Regions from separate parts of the Marinococcus sp. LNSP9103-4 genome, predicted to be linked through region 2. Evidence: riboswitches for the same ligand, from Rfam matches in the RefSeq annotation. Region 2 holds a riboswitch; each other region holds the start of a gene.
The links. Region 2 has a riboswitch for thiamine pyrophosphate ahead of tenA (thiaminase II). Riboswitches for the same ligand answer to the same signal wherever they lie in the genome.

Region 1 (4,277 bases), on a different contig from region 2:
GTCGGCGAGATTTTCCAGGCCTTTGCTTTATCAGTAGCCTTCAGTCTGCTTGCTTCTCTGCTTGTAGCTGTCACGGTTGTGCCGATGATTGCAAGCCGTGTGCTGAAGCCGCTGCCGGAAGACAGGGAAGTAAAGCGTGAAAAATCCAGGCCGATGAGATTTCTGGACCGTTCGATCCGCTGGGTCCTCGGTCATCGCGCTGTCGCTCTGCTGTTAACACTGCTCCTGCTGCTTGGCGGAGCCGGCGGCATTGCCCAGACCGGGGTGAACTTTATCCCGACGACAGATCAGGGCTTTTTCACGATCAATGTTGAAAAAGAAAATGGCACAAATCTGGAAACGACCGGAGAAACGGTCGACGAAATTGAAAGCGTGCTTGAAAACCAGGATGAGATTGCAAGCTATATGGCGGTAGTCGGCTCGGGCGGCAGTGGAGTTGCAGCCGGAGGCGGTGGAAGCTCGGGATCCAATGAAGCTTCTATTACAGTTACAATGGAGGATCTCGAAGACCGGGACATATCGACCGAGGAAATGATTGAAGAAATTGAGTCCGATGTGGAAAACACGGACGAGCAGGCAGATATTTCGTTATCGTCTTCTGCAGCCATCGGCGGCGGAGAAGCAAATTCCGTGGAATTTACGCTCTCAAACGAAAATGAAGAGCGACTCGCTGAAGATGCAGACGCAGTACAGTCGGAGCTTGAAAGTGAAAACACGATTCGGAATGTAGAAACGTCAGATGAAGAGACTGCTCCGGAAATTCAGGTGCAGATTAACGAAGACGATGCGCAGGATAATGGCCTGACGCCGGCTGAAATCGCGCAGACGGTAAACAGTACTACAAGCGGGGAAGTGGCGTCGACAATCCAGACGGATAATGAAGGCCCGCTGAATGTGAACGTGCAGTATGCAGAGGATTCCCTTGAAAACCAGGAGGACCTTGAAAGTCTGCAGCTCGCTACTCCGGAAGGAGAATACGTCAGCTTAAGCGACGTGGCTGATATTGAAGAAGGAGAGGGGCCGGCGGTTATTAACCGGCTTGACCAGGAGCGGAGTACTGAGTTTACAGTCACATACGGCTCCGGAACGAGTCTGAACGAAACCTCTACGTTAATTGAGGATACGATTGACGATGTAGATACCGGAGCGGCGACTACATTGAACTTCTCCGGCGAACAGGAGCTTCTCGATGACAGCATTCAGAGTCTGGTGTTTGCCTTCCTGCTGGCGGTGGTGTTCATTTATCTCGTAATGGCTGGACAGTTTGAATCATTCAAATATCCGTTTGTGGTAATGTTCAGCGTACCGCTGGTCGTGATCGGTGTTATGCTTGCCTTGTTTGCGACCCAGACACCACTAAGTATCACAGTGTTTATCGGCTTGATTGTACTTGCGGGTATTGTTGTTAACAACGCGATTGTGCTTGTTGATTATACGAATCAGCTGGTGGAACGGGGGCTGCCGGTAAGAGAAGCCGTTATTGAATCTGTGAAAAAGCGGGCACGCCCTATCCTGATGACAGCTTCTACGACTATCCTTGGGGTGCTGCCGCTTGCCCTCGGATTTGGGGAAGGAGCAGAAATTCAGCAGCCGATGGGTATTGCAGTCATCGGCGGTCTCATCAGCAGTACGTTCCTGACGCTGTTTATTATTCCAACGCTCTATACCTTGTTTACCAAAGAAACAAGAAGCATGAATAAAAAATTCGCCATGCCGGACGGGGGCTACATGTACGGCTGGGAAGTAGAAGAACGGCGAAAGGAACGGGAAAAGAGAGAACAGGAAGAACGGAATAATAATGAAGACCAGCAGAATAATGAAGCTGCAGAACAGAGCAAGGAACCTGAGAATGTAGAAGATAAAAAACGCGAAGACTTGTCGCGGGATGAGATTCTGTACCTTCTCGAACGTATCGTCGGTAACTCACAAAATGAGGAACGGGACCGTTCCTCGAAGGATTCAGACAAAAATAAAAAATCCGGCGATGATGAAAAAAATTGACATTAGGACTGTGCGTCACGTACGATTAAGAAAAATAGTAAGGAATCCGCTAGGGGCGCCTGCGCTGAGACAAGAACCATTCTTGGTCCCTTCGAACCTGATCTGGGTAGTACCAGCGTAGGGAAGTGGAGCTTCGTTTTATACAAATACGTACGTATACGCCAAAGCTCACTCTCTACTTTCAGGGAGTGAGCTTTTTTTGAACCTAAAGCAGGATTCCTTCTAAAGGAGGATACAACGAATGCCACAAGTACCTAAAGTATTAACCATAGCCGGAACAGATCCTACCGGCGGGGCTGGGATCCAGGCTGACCTGAAAGCATTTCAGGAATGTGAAGCCTACGGGATGTCTGCTATTACGAGCGTGCTCGCACAAAATACAACCGGGGTCCAAAAGGTGGAGCATATGAGCACCAGTCTGCTTCAGGCCCAGCTGGATTCCGTCTTTGATGATATTATGCCGGATGCGGTAAAAACCGGAATGATCGCAACGCCGGATATGATCCGCACGACGGTGAACATGCTGAAAAAATACGACCTGCCGGTGGTTATTGACCCGGTGATGGTTGCCACGAGCGGCGATTCTCTGTCTGAGAAGGAGACGCTTGAAGTCATGAAAAATGAATTTCTTCCTCTGGCCGCAGTCGTCACGCCGAATATGGCTGAGGCAGCAAGCCTGACGGACTTTCAAATCCAGACCCTCGAAGAGATGGAAGCAGCTGCTAAAAAAATTGTTGATGAATTAGGGGCCCGGGCAGCGCTTGTTAAGGGCGGCCATATGAAAGAAGACGCAGTCGATATTTTGTACGTCGATGGAGAAATTCATTATTTCCGTTCGCCGCGGACGGATACAAAGCACACGCACGGGACAGGCTGTACACTATCAGCCGCGATTGCCGCAAAGCTTGCACGGGGCAAGTCCATCTATCTGGCAGTGCAGGAAAGCAAAGAATATATTACCAATGCGATTGCACACCCCCTGGAGATCGGTAAAGGCAATGGGCCTGTCAACCACTGGGGAGTGCGCGTTCCACTCGATCAACTACTAAAATAAAGAAATGAGGGATCGGCATGAAAGCAAAGGAAGTTATAGGTCTGCTGGAGGAAGTACGAAAAACACGGCCGCTGATTCATAATATTACGAACACAGTAGTAACCAATTTTACTGCAAATGGACTGCTGTCGATGGGCGCATCTCCGGTTATGGCAAACGCGCCGGAGGAAGCAGCCGAAATGGCAAAAGCAGCGAACGCACTTGTACTCAATATTGGTACGCTGAACCGCGAACAGGTGAAGGCGATGCGGATCGCCGGCAAAGCAGCCAATGAAAAAGGCATCCCCGTTGTACTGGATCCCGTAGGGGCAGGCGCGACGGCTTACCGGACCGAAACGGCGATTGCTCTTCTCGAAGAGCTGGACGTGGCGCTGATCCGGGCAAATGCAGGAGAAATGGCCGCGCTGCTCGGCGAAAGCGGGAATATACAGGGCGTAGACGCTTCGGGAGAAGCAGATAACCCGGAGCTTGCCAAAGAAGCTGCAAGAAAGTTTGAAGCAATTGCCGCGGTGACCGGAGTGGAAGACGCAGTCGCTCATCAGGGCGAAGTATTTATCGTGCAGAATGGCCATACGCTGCTGACCAAAGTAACCGGCACCGGCTGTCTTCTCAGTTCGATCGCAGCATCCTTTTTAACCGTTCAGCATTCGGCTGGAGCAGTAGCAGCCGCACTTGCTTATTACGGGGCAGCAGCAGAAATCGCAGGCAGTCTAACGACGAGGGAGGGCCCGGGCTCCTTTCAAATTGAATTATTAAACGCCCTCCACGCAACACAGGAAATGGATCTGCGCCACTATATCCGCGTCAAACAGGAATCATAGGGAGCTGAAACCATGGATAAAGAGATTTTGAAGCTGTATTTTATTATGGGAAGCAACAATACAGGTGGACGAAACCCGGAAGAGGTACTGCAGGAAGCTCTTCAGGGCGGTATTACGTGCTTCCAGTTCCGCGAAAAAGGCCAGGGGGGACTGCCTGAAGAGGAAAAATGGCAGCTCGGCCGGAAGATGAAGGCCCAGTGTGCTGCCTTTAATGTTCCGTTTATTGTTAATGACGATGTGGATATGGCGATCCGGCTCGAAGCAGACGGGATTCATATCGGACAGGAGGATGATCCGGCTTCTAAAGTTAAAGAACGCTGCCCTTCCCGCATGGTGATCGGGGTATCCGTGCGCACTATTGAAGAAGCACACCGGGCGGCTGCAGACGGGGCGGATTACCT
Region 2 (4,277 bases):
AACTGATTGAATGGGCCAGGCAGCAGGGAGCCGTGGTTGAATGCCTGTTCCAGGTAGGAGACTACGTTCATCAGGGAGAGCCTTTATTTCGCTATTGGTCAAAGCATAGTTTATCCCCGAAAATATTGAGAAGTTTTTTATTAGTAGGAGAAGAGAGAAGCAATGTTCAGGACATCGAATTCTCCATGCAGAAAATTGTAGAAATAGCGCTGCGGGCCATTTCGCCTGCAATCAATGATCCACACACAGCAGCGAACTGCATCAACCGTATTGGGGCACTGCTTTCCGAACTCAGCCATGAACACAAAAATGACCAATACTTCGCTGACAATCAGAATGAGCTGCGGTTATTCATGCCTGTAAAACCCTTTAGGGAATATTTATATAAAAGCTTTTATCAGGTGAGATTGTACGGTTACGAAGATATTTCGGTAATGGGAGCCTGCATGGAAGCACTGACGATGCTCGTGAAAACAGGAGATCCGTCTGTGTTAAAGGAAGTGGATTCATTTTCCCGTTACATGGAGCAGGCGGTCGCTCCGGAACAGCTTGCGGACTGGGACAGGGAATACTGGGAGGAGCGTGTGCAGAAAAAGAACACAGCTCTGCATCAGGCACTTACAAAAAGTAAGCAGATAACTTGAAACAGCCAGTAACGTGTGTGTATGATATATAAATGAAGTTCAACACGAAAGGATGAAAGTTCAAATGAAAGTAGCAGCTATCGTAGGAAGTATTCGCCAGGAATCATTTAACGGAAAGTTAGTGGAGTACATGCAGGATCGTTACAGTGACATCATGGATATTAATATTTTAGATATCCGCGATCTTCCGCACTATGATCAGGATGAGGAAAGCAACGCTCCGGACTATGTGCAGGAATACAAGCGTTCTGTACGTGAAGCGGACGCCGTGCTTATCGCCACTCCGGAATATAACGGTTCGATTTCCGGCGTGCTTAAAAATGCTCTTGACTGGAATTCCCGGGTCGATTACGACTTTGCCGGCAAACCAACCATGCTTGTAGGAGCTTCTCTTGGAGGCCTGGGCACAGTGAAAGCGCAGATGCATCTTCGCCAGATTCTGAGCGCTCCCGGTATGAGTGCAAAAGTACTGCCTGGAAATGAAGTACTGATCGGAGCCGTCCATGAAAAAATGAATGAAAACGGAGATTTAACAGATCAGGGCACGATTGATTTTCTTGATAATGTCGTAGCCGAATTCGAACGTTTTTATCAGGAAACGCGGGCTGTGGCGAACCGCGCGTAATATGCAGAAAAACCCTGTTGGCATAGGCCTGCAGGGTTTTTGAATGCAGATTTTTGCTCAGAGGGAGAAGGCGGATTATAAAAATCACCTTTGACTTCCTGACATAATATGATAAAGTGTAGACAACTTAATAGGGAATCCACTAGGGGTGCCGAAAGCGGCTGAGATAAGGACTAACCTTAATCCCTTTGAACCTGATCTGGTTAAGGCCAGCGTAGGAAAGTGGAGACGGCAGAATACGTCTATTTCAAAAGCACAAGCTTTACCATAGAGGACGTTTATTCTAAGCCACTCCACCAATGGAGTGGCTTTTTTTGCCCCATTGGTCCTGACTGCCCGTAGTGGTTCCCTCCTAATTTAAAGGAGGAAGTTACAATGAAATTTTCAGAGCTTTTATGGCAGGACACAGAGCACATTTTTGAAGCCTGCTGGAGAAATCCGTTTGTACAGGGTATCGGGAAAGGGGAGCTCCCAAAAGCATCTCTTATCCATTACGTGAAGCAGGATTTTGAATACTTAAACGCCATGATCAAGGCAAAAGCAATTGGGGTAACAAAGTGTACGTCAAGAGAAGACATGGTTATGTTTAAAGATACCATTGATTTTGTTTTAAACAGCGAAACGCACCCGCATCATAATTTGTGTGAGCAGGCGGGCGTGGGCTATGAGGAATTGCAGGGCTATGCGCTTGCTCCGGTATCTCAGCATTACGTGCTTCACATGCTGCACCATGCCGAAAAAGGAACACTTGGTGATGTAATTGCGGTAACGCTTGCCTGCCCGTGGGTGTATTTGTATGTGGGTGAAAGGCTGATGGAGGAAGTGCAGCCGGACGAAACCCATCCGTTCAATGACTGGATTCGTTTTTACGGGGACCGTGAGGAAAGGGAAATGTATAAATATATTGACCGCCTTGATGAACTGGCAGAAACAGCCACAGAAGAAGAAAAACAGCGCTGGCGGACGTTGTTTATGGAAGGGTGCCAGCTTGAGTATATGTTTTTTGAGGACGCTTATTATGCAAAAGACTGGCCCTTTGCCAGAACGTTAACAGACGGGGAAAAAGTCTAATGATAAACAAACGCTTAAACCTCCGGGATATTGTCGTCATCTCGTTTATTTCAGCAGTTCTCGGCGTCCTTTATCTTCTTTGGGTGCTGCTGGGACAAATGGTTACCGGCATCTTCGGCCCAGTTGGAGGAGGCCTGATGGCGGGCTTCTGGATCCTTGCGCCTGTGATTTGTGCCTATATCGTTCAAAAACCGGGAGCGGCGCTGCTTGCAGAGCTTATTGCGGCTGGCACTGAAGTTATGGCGGGGTCTGTCAGTGCAGGAGCAGTGCTCGTGCTCGGCTTCACCCAGGGGCTCGCTGCAGAATTGATTTTCGCTCTGTTTTTTACCGGGTGTTCCGTCTGCCAGTATTAATGCTTGCCGGGTCGGCCGGAACGTTTGCTGCATTTTTAACCCAGTATGCCCTTTATGGATTCAGCCAGTACGCAGGTTCTGTTGTTGTATTTATGCTGGTAACAATGCTTATAAGCGGCGCTCTTTTAGCCGGATGGGCAGGGAAAAGCTTTGCGGATGCGCTGGTAAAGACTGGAGTGCTTGACCGCTTTGCCCTTGGCCGTCAATACCGTCTCGGCCAGCAGAGGGATGCTGTATGATTTACGCAGACAAATTGACCATTGCGTACCCTTTTGCTAAGCCTTCGATAGAAGGTTTTTCAGCAGAAATATGTACTGGGGAAAACGTGCTGCTGCTCGGTCCGAGCGGTTCAGGCAAAAGTACGCTTGCTCTCGCTATCCAGGGAATTCTTCCGCGTTCTGTGGAGGCGCAGGTTTCGGGCGGTCTGAGCGTGTTTGGGGAAAATCCGGCGGTGAAAAGTATTACGGAGGCCGCCAGGCAGGCGGCGCTTTTGTTCCAGGATCCGGATACCCAGTTCTGCATGCCGACCGTGCGGGAAGAGCTTGTATTCACGCTTGAAAATCTGCGGGTGCCTGCAGGTGATATCGAGGCCCGCATACACGAAGCCTTACAATTTACAGATATGCTTCACTGCATTGATGCCCGTATCGACACACTGTCCGGCGGGATGAAGCAAAAAATAGCTGTTTCCTGTTTAGCTGCTGTGAATCCGCGGATATGGATTCTGGATGAACCGCTCTCCCAGCTCGATCCGGTAAGCCGGCAAGCAGTGGCTTCGCTTCTTGGCCGCATTGCAGCAGATAGTGATAAAACACTGGTTTTGATTGAGCATCAATTAAATGAAGTAATGGAGTGGGTAGACCGGGTGATCGTATTGAACCACGATGGCCAGGTGTCTGCGGATGGAAGCCCGGCACGTATATTCAATTCTCATGCAGCTGTACTCGAAGCAGAAGGAGTATGGCTGCCGGCTCCTGCAGAAGCCGGAAAGAAATTACTGAAAAAGTCAGAGGATCCCAAATCCGCTCTTCCCATTACTTTATTGGAATGGGAGAGGTTTGCAGCGGATTATTCCGCTGCAGCAGTTCTTGCATCTCTGCCGCAGCCGAAAAAGGTAAGTGATCCTTCACTTGAACCACCTGTTCTGGAGGTGAAGCAGGCGGCCTTTGCCTATGGCGAGCAAACGGTTTTCGAAAACGTATCTTTTTCCCTGTACCCAGGGGGAATGACTGCTCTAGTCGGTGCAAACGGAGCAGGAAAGAGCACGCTCGCACGTGTCCTCACTGGATGGGAATCTCTTAAAAGCGGCTCTATATATGTTAACGGAGAAGATATTGCCAGTCTGAAGCCGTACGAAATTGCTAAAACCTTCGGAATTGTTTTTCAGCAGCCCGAGCATCAGTTTGTAGCACAGACCGTGGAAAAAGAAATACGCTACGGAATGGAAATGGAAGGGTGGTGCGAAAAAGATATTGATCAGCAGACAAATGAACTGCTGATTCAATTTCAGCTCGGACATATTCGAAAGAATCATCCATTTCAGCTCAGCCAGGGAGAAAAAAGGCGCCTTTCGGTGGCAGTCAT
Region 3 (4,277 bases), on a different contig from region 2:
CTTACGGTATAGCTCAGTCCGTAGGCGCCCACACAGGCTCCGTAAATCCACGGAATCCGGTGCTTCAACGCTGTATCATTAATCATCAGCCGTGTCTCCATATTATCGAGTCCGTCAATAATAAGGTCTGCAGGCATACAATTTTCGAGCAGGGCCGGATCTGCTTCTCCCACAATGATTTCAATAGAAGCATCACTCTGAATATCAAGCAGTCGTTTTTTCGCCGCCTCTGCTTTTGGCGTATAGGTCGCTGCGTCCGCTTCCGTATAAAGCTGCTGACGCTGAAGATTGCTTTCCTCCACATAGTCACGGTCAATCAACGTTAATTTTCCGATCCCCGCGCGTATGAGAGTTTCGGCTGTTAAACTCCCGAGAGCTCCGGCACCTACTACTATGACGTGGGCCTCCTGCAGCCTTTTCTGTCCCCTTCGGCCGATTCCGTGAAATAACCGCTGCCGGGAAAAACGTTCTTCCGTATTCAAATACTGAGGCCTCCTAAAGGGCTGCTCGCCTGGGCGTAGAATTTTTTATCTATGCGCCCTGCTTCTGCGCCAAGCGCTCCGGCCCTCACTGCCAATTTCATCGCTTCTGCCATTTTTACAGGATCGCCCGCGCCCGAAACGGCCGTATTCAGCAGGACACCATCAGCGCCGAGCTCCATAGCATAAGCAGCATCCTTCGGACTCCCAATACCTGCATCTACAATCACCGGGACTTCCGCCTGTTCAATAATGTGGGACAGGTTGTATGGGTTAATGATCCCAAGCCCCGTGCCTATAGGGGAGGCTCCCGGCATCACTGCATGAACCCCAAGCTCCTGAAGCTTTCTGGCGAGCACAACGTCATCGGACGTATAGGCAAGGACAGTAAACCCTTCGTTCAGCAGCTGTTCTGAGGCCCGGAGCGTTTCCACCGGATCCGGCAGAAGCGTTTTATCGCAGCCGATCACTTCTACTTTAATCATGTCACACATGTTGGCCGCCTCTGCCAGCTTCGCAGTGCGCACAGCTCCTTCAGCTGTTTTGGCCCCGGCTGTATTTGGCAGCAGCCGGTACTTTGAGACGTCCATCTGTTCAAATGGATCAGGCTGGCTGCTGTCAAACAGGTTCATTCTGCGAACGGCAAAGGTCAGTACCTCTGTTTCCGATGCTTCTACAGCCTGCAGCTGCGTCCTGGCGTCTTTATATTTCCCGGTGCCGAGAAATAAATTCGATTCAAACGTCATATTGCCGATACTAAGCATTTGTTCATCCGCCTCCTACAAAATGAGTGATTTCGATTCTATCCCCGTCCATTAAACCTTCCTGCTGGTGAAATTCTTCAATTACAATAGTGCCGTTGCGCTCCACCACTGTTTTTTTGTGGGCGATCTGAAGCTCTTCAAGTAAATCGGCTACCGTGGTACTGTTCTCAATATTCTGTAATTGACCATTAAGCGTGATCTGCATGAATAATTCCTCCCTTTCGTATTTGAGGATCTACGGCAAACAGGTGCTTCCAGTCCTCGCGAACGCTTTTCCCCTCGATCCGGTCAGCCATCCAGCTTCCGCTCAGTGCTGAAAGCAAAATACCGTTTCTGTAATGTCCGGTCATTACCCACAAACCCCGTTCGGTCTGTCCCATATATGGCAGCCCGTCTCCTGTCTGCGGCCGGACACCGCTCCAAAGCCTTTCAACATTCGCATGCTTCAGCCCCGGCACTAAATGCACAGCTGCTTTCATCAGCTCCTGTACCGAAGCTACAGTGACCCCTGTACTCGAGTCACCGGGTTTTTCTGAAGCGCCTATAAAGATTTCCCCGTCCTTTTTCGGAACAATATACACCTGCGGAGTGTGGAGGGTGTGTCTCAAATTCTCCCGGGGCATGCGTATGGACAAACACTCCCCTTTCACCGGATAGAGGGTGAACTCCTTCTCATCCAACAGCTCCGCCCCGGCACTTCCCCCGGTAAAAACAACTTCTTCCGCTTCAACAACTCCTTCACTTGTTTTCGCACCGTAAACGCGGCCGTCAGCTTCCAAAAGACGATCCACTGAAGTATTTTCCCGTACCATTGTCCCGCGGGCCTTTGCTGCTTTGGCAAGAGCCATTGTCCATTCATAGGCACGAAGCTGGCCGTCTTTTGGAATGGACCAGGCGCCCCGGATATTTTCGGAAAGCGCCGGCTCCCTGCGCAGTGCTTCATATGGCGAAAGCCACTCCGAGCCGTAGCTGCTTCCTGCAGCGCGCTGGTATTTTTTTTCGCCCGCCTTATCCCATACAGGCTTCAGCATTCCGTTGTTCACGTAGGAAACGTCCATTCCGCTAAGCGCTTCCACTTCAGGGACCAGTTCTTTAAACAGCTCCCGGCTTTCCAGGGCGAATTCCTGAAAAAGGCCAGGCCCCTCCCATTCAGACTGGGCTCCGAGCATACCGGCAGCCGCTTTTGATGCTCCGGAAGCGATGGTTTCTTTTTCGATGACCATCACACGACGCCCCCGTTTGCTTAACTGATACGCAAGCGAGCATCCCTGTACCCCTGCGCCCACAATAAGAACTTCTGTATCAGCCTTCATTGTCATCACTCCTTAACCGGATTCTGAGCTCTTCGGCTGCTTTCCCGGGTTCTGCCGCATCATAAAAATATGCAATGGCTGCCACCCCGGACGCTCCGCAGTTTATACCTTCTGCTGCCTTGTCAGCATCAATTCCTCCGATGGCAATCACGGGGATGCGGACGCTTTCCGCCACAGCTTTCAACGCCCGGACTCCGCGCGGCGGCTTTCCAGGTTTACTGTCTGAGGCAAACACATGACCAAAATACAGCCATGATGCTCCCTCCTGTTCACTTCTTTTCGCTGCCTCTATAGAGTGTATCGACTGCCCCCAGCTTACAGATGCCGGATAGATTGCACGACGCTCCGGCAGGTGGGTACCGGCCAGCCCATATGCAGCAGCAAGCTCCGGTTCATCATTTATGATCAGCTGCGCGGGGGCGGTTCCTTCTTTTAATGCCAGCTCGACGGCCCTTTCCTTTTCACGCTTTGTCCATTCAGGCGCACGTATATGCACGTAATCGACGATTCCTGTGAGCTCCCTCGTTTTTTCGCTCCACGCCCCCACTGTTATATCCGGCGGCGATACCGCATGTATACATGGCTTCGGTTTGTAATCCATAAAAAAGCCTCCTTCCAGAAGGAAGGAGGCTGCCTGTTAAAAGGTTCAACATGGCTGCTTCCCTCCGCTGGCTCTCCAGATCAGGTTCAAAGGGTTCCGGATAGTTCTCCGGTCTCAGCCTCAGCAGGCACCCCCAGCAAATATAATATTTTCCACAAAAAACCCCGCTTTCATTTAGAAAGCGGGGGAGATAGTCGTATTGGCATCTCTTCCCCACTTCCCTCCGCTGGTATAATCCAGATCAGGTTCAAAGGGATCAGCTTTACGCTGTCTCAGCCAACAGGCACCCCTAGTGGTTAATATTATTTATATCATAACGCGGTACTCTTCTTCCGTCAATTCGATGCGGAATTTTATGCCTGGAAAATCGACAGCACCACCCACAGGGAAGGAACGCTTAAAATAGTCGTCACCAGTGTAATACTCGAAACAAGCTGGGGGTTGGAATCAAATTGTACAGAAATCATTGCCATGGTTGCTGCACTCGGCATCGCTGTTGAAACAACCAGCACGGTCGTTAACGTGTCGCTGGTCTGCAGCAGCAGGGCAATTACGTAAGCGAGAGCCGGCGCGAATACAAGCCGTAAAAACGTACCTGCACTAACAAGCTTCCAATCCATGCTTTTGACGGATATGCGTGCAAGCTGCATCCCCAGGATAATCATAACCACCGGTATTGCAGCGCTCGCGAGCATATCGAGGGCTTCATAATAGGTCGCTCCGACCGGTATCCCGGTCAGCTGGAAGACAATACCGGCGAGCAGTGCATAAAATACCGGCATCCGCAGTACCGTCCGGAACGCGTCAGCCGCATCCATATTGGCACTGTTTGCGATATAGACGCCTACAGTATTCATCAGCATCGTCTGAATGACCATAAAAACGATAGAGTAGGCAAAGGCTGTATCACCAAACGCAAAAGCAATTAACGGAGCACCGTAATTGCCCGCATTCATAAACACGGTAGAGAGCATCATGCCGGTTTCGTTAGCTTTCGGCCATTTACGCACGTAGGACACTAATTTGATCAGCCCGGTCATAACCGCTAAAAATACCAGGGAAAACAGAGCCATCGAAAGCATATCGCTGTTCAGCTCTCTTTCATAGAATGTCCGGAAAA

Region 1: linked by a shared signal. The riboswitch ahead of thiD (bifunctional hydroxymethylpyrimidine kinase/phosphomethylpyrimidine kinase) and the one ahead of tenA (thiaminase II) in region 2 are both predicted to bind thiamine pyrophosphate.
Region 3: linked by a shared signal. The riboswitch ahead of ACTRXG_RS04615 (thiamine phosphate synthase) and the one ahead of tenA (thiaminase II) in region 2 are both predicted to bind thiamine pyrophosphate.

Annotation. Positions count from the first base shown of each region.
Region 1 covers NZ_JBQLIA010000004.1:174,986-179,262, forward strand. The annotation lists gene ACTRXG_RS04685 (efflux RND transporter permease subunit) at 1-2,001, shown strand, start outside; TPP riboswitch at 2,043-2,142, shown strand; gene thiD (bifunctional hydroxymethylpyrimidine kinase/phosphomethylpyrimidine kinase) at 2,243-3,055, shown strand; gene thiM (hydroxyethylthiazole kinase) at 3,073-3,876, shown strand; gene thiE (thiamine phosphate synthase) at 3,889-4,277, shown strand, end outside.
Region 2 covers NZ_JBQLIA010000040.1:1,954-6,230, forward strand. The annotation lists gene ACTRXG_RS16470 (DUF2254 domain-containing protein) at 1-644, shown strand, start outside; gene ACTRXG_RS16475 (NADPH-dependent FMN reductase) at 709-1,269, shown strand; TPP riboswitch at 1,404-1,507, shown strand; gene tenA (thiaminase II) at 1,645-2,340, shown strand; gene ACTRXG_RS16485 (ECF transporter S component) at 2,340-2,693, shown strand; gene ACTRXG_RS16490 (ABC transporter permease) at 2,693-2,932, shown strand; gene ACTRXG_RS16495 (ABC transporter ATP-binding protein) at 2,929-4,277, shown strand, end outside.
Region 3 covers NZ_JBQLIA010000004.1:159,968-164,244, reverse strand. The annotation lists gene ACTRXG_RS04635 (ThiF family adenylyltransferase) at 1-482, opposite strand, end outside; gene ACTRXG_RS04630 (thiazole synthase) at 479-1,243, opposite strand; gene thiS (sulfur carrier protein ThiS) at 1,248-1,448, opposite strand; gene thiO (glycine oxidase ThiO) at 1,432-2,556, opposite strand; gene ACTRXG_RS04615 (thiamine phosphate synthase) at 2,546-3,157, opposite strand; TPP riboswitch at 3,200-3,302, opposite strand; TPP riboswitch at 3,359-3,458, opposite strand; gene ACTRXG_RS04610 (AEC family transporter) at 3,511-4,277, opposite strand, start outside.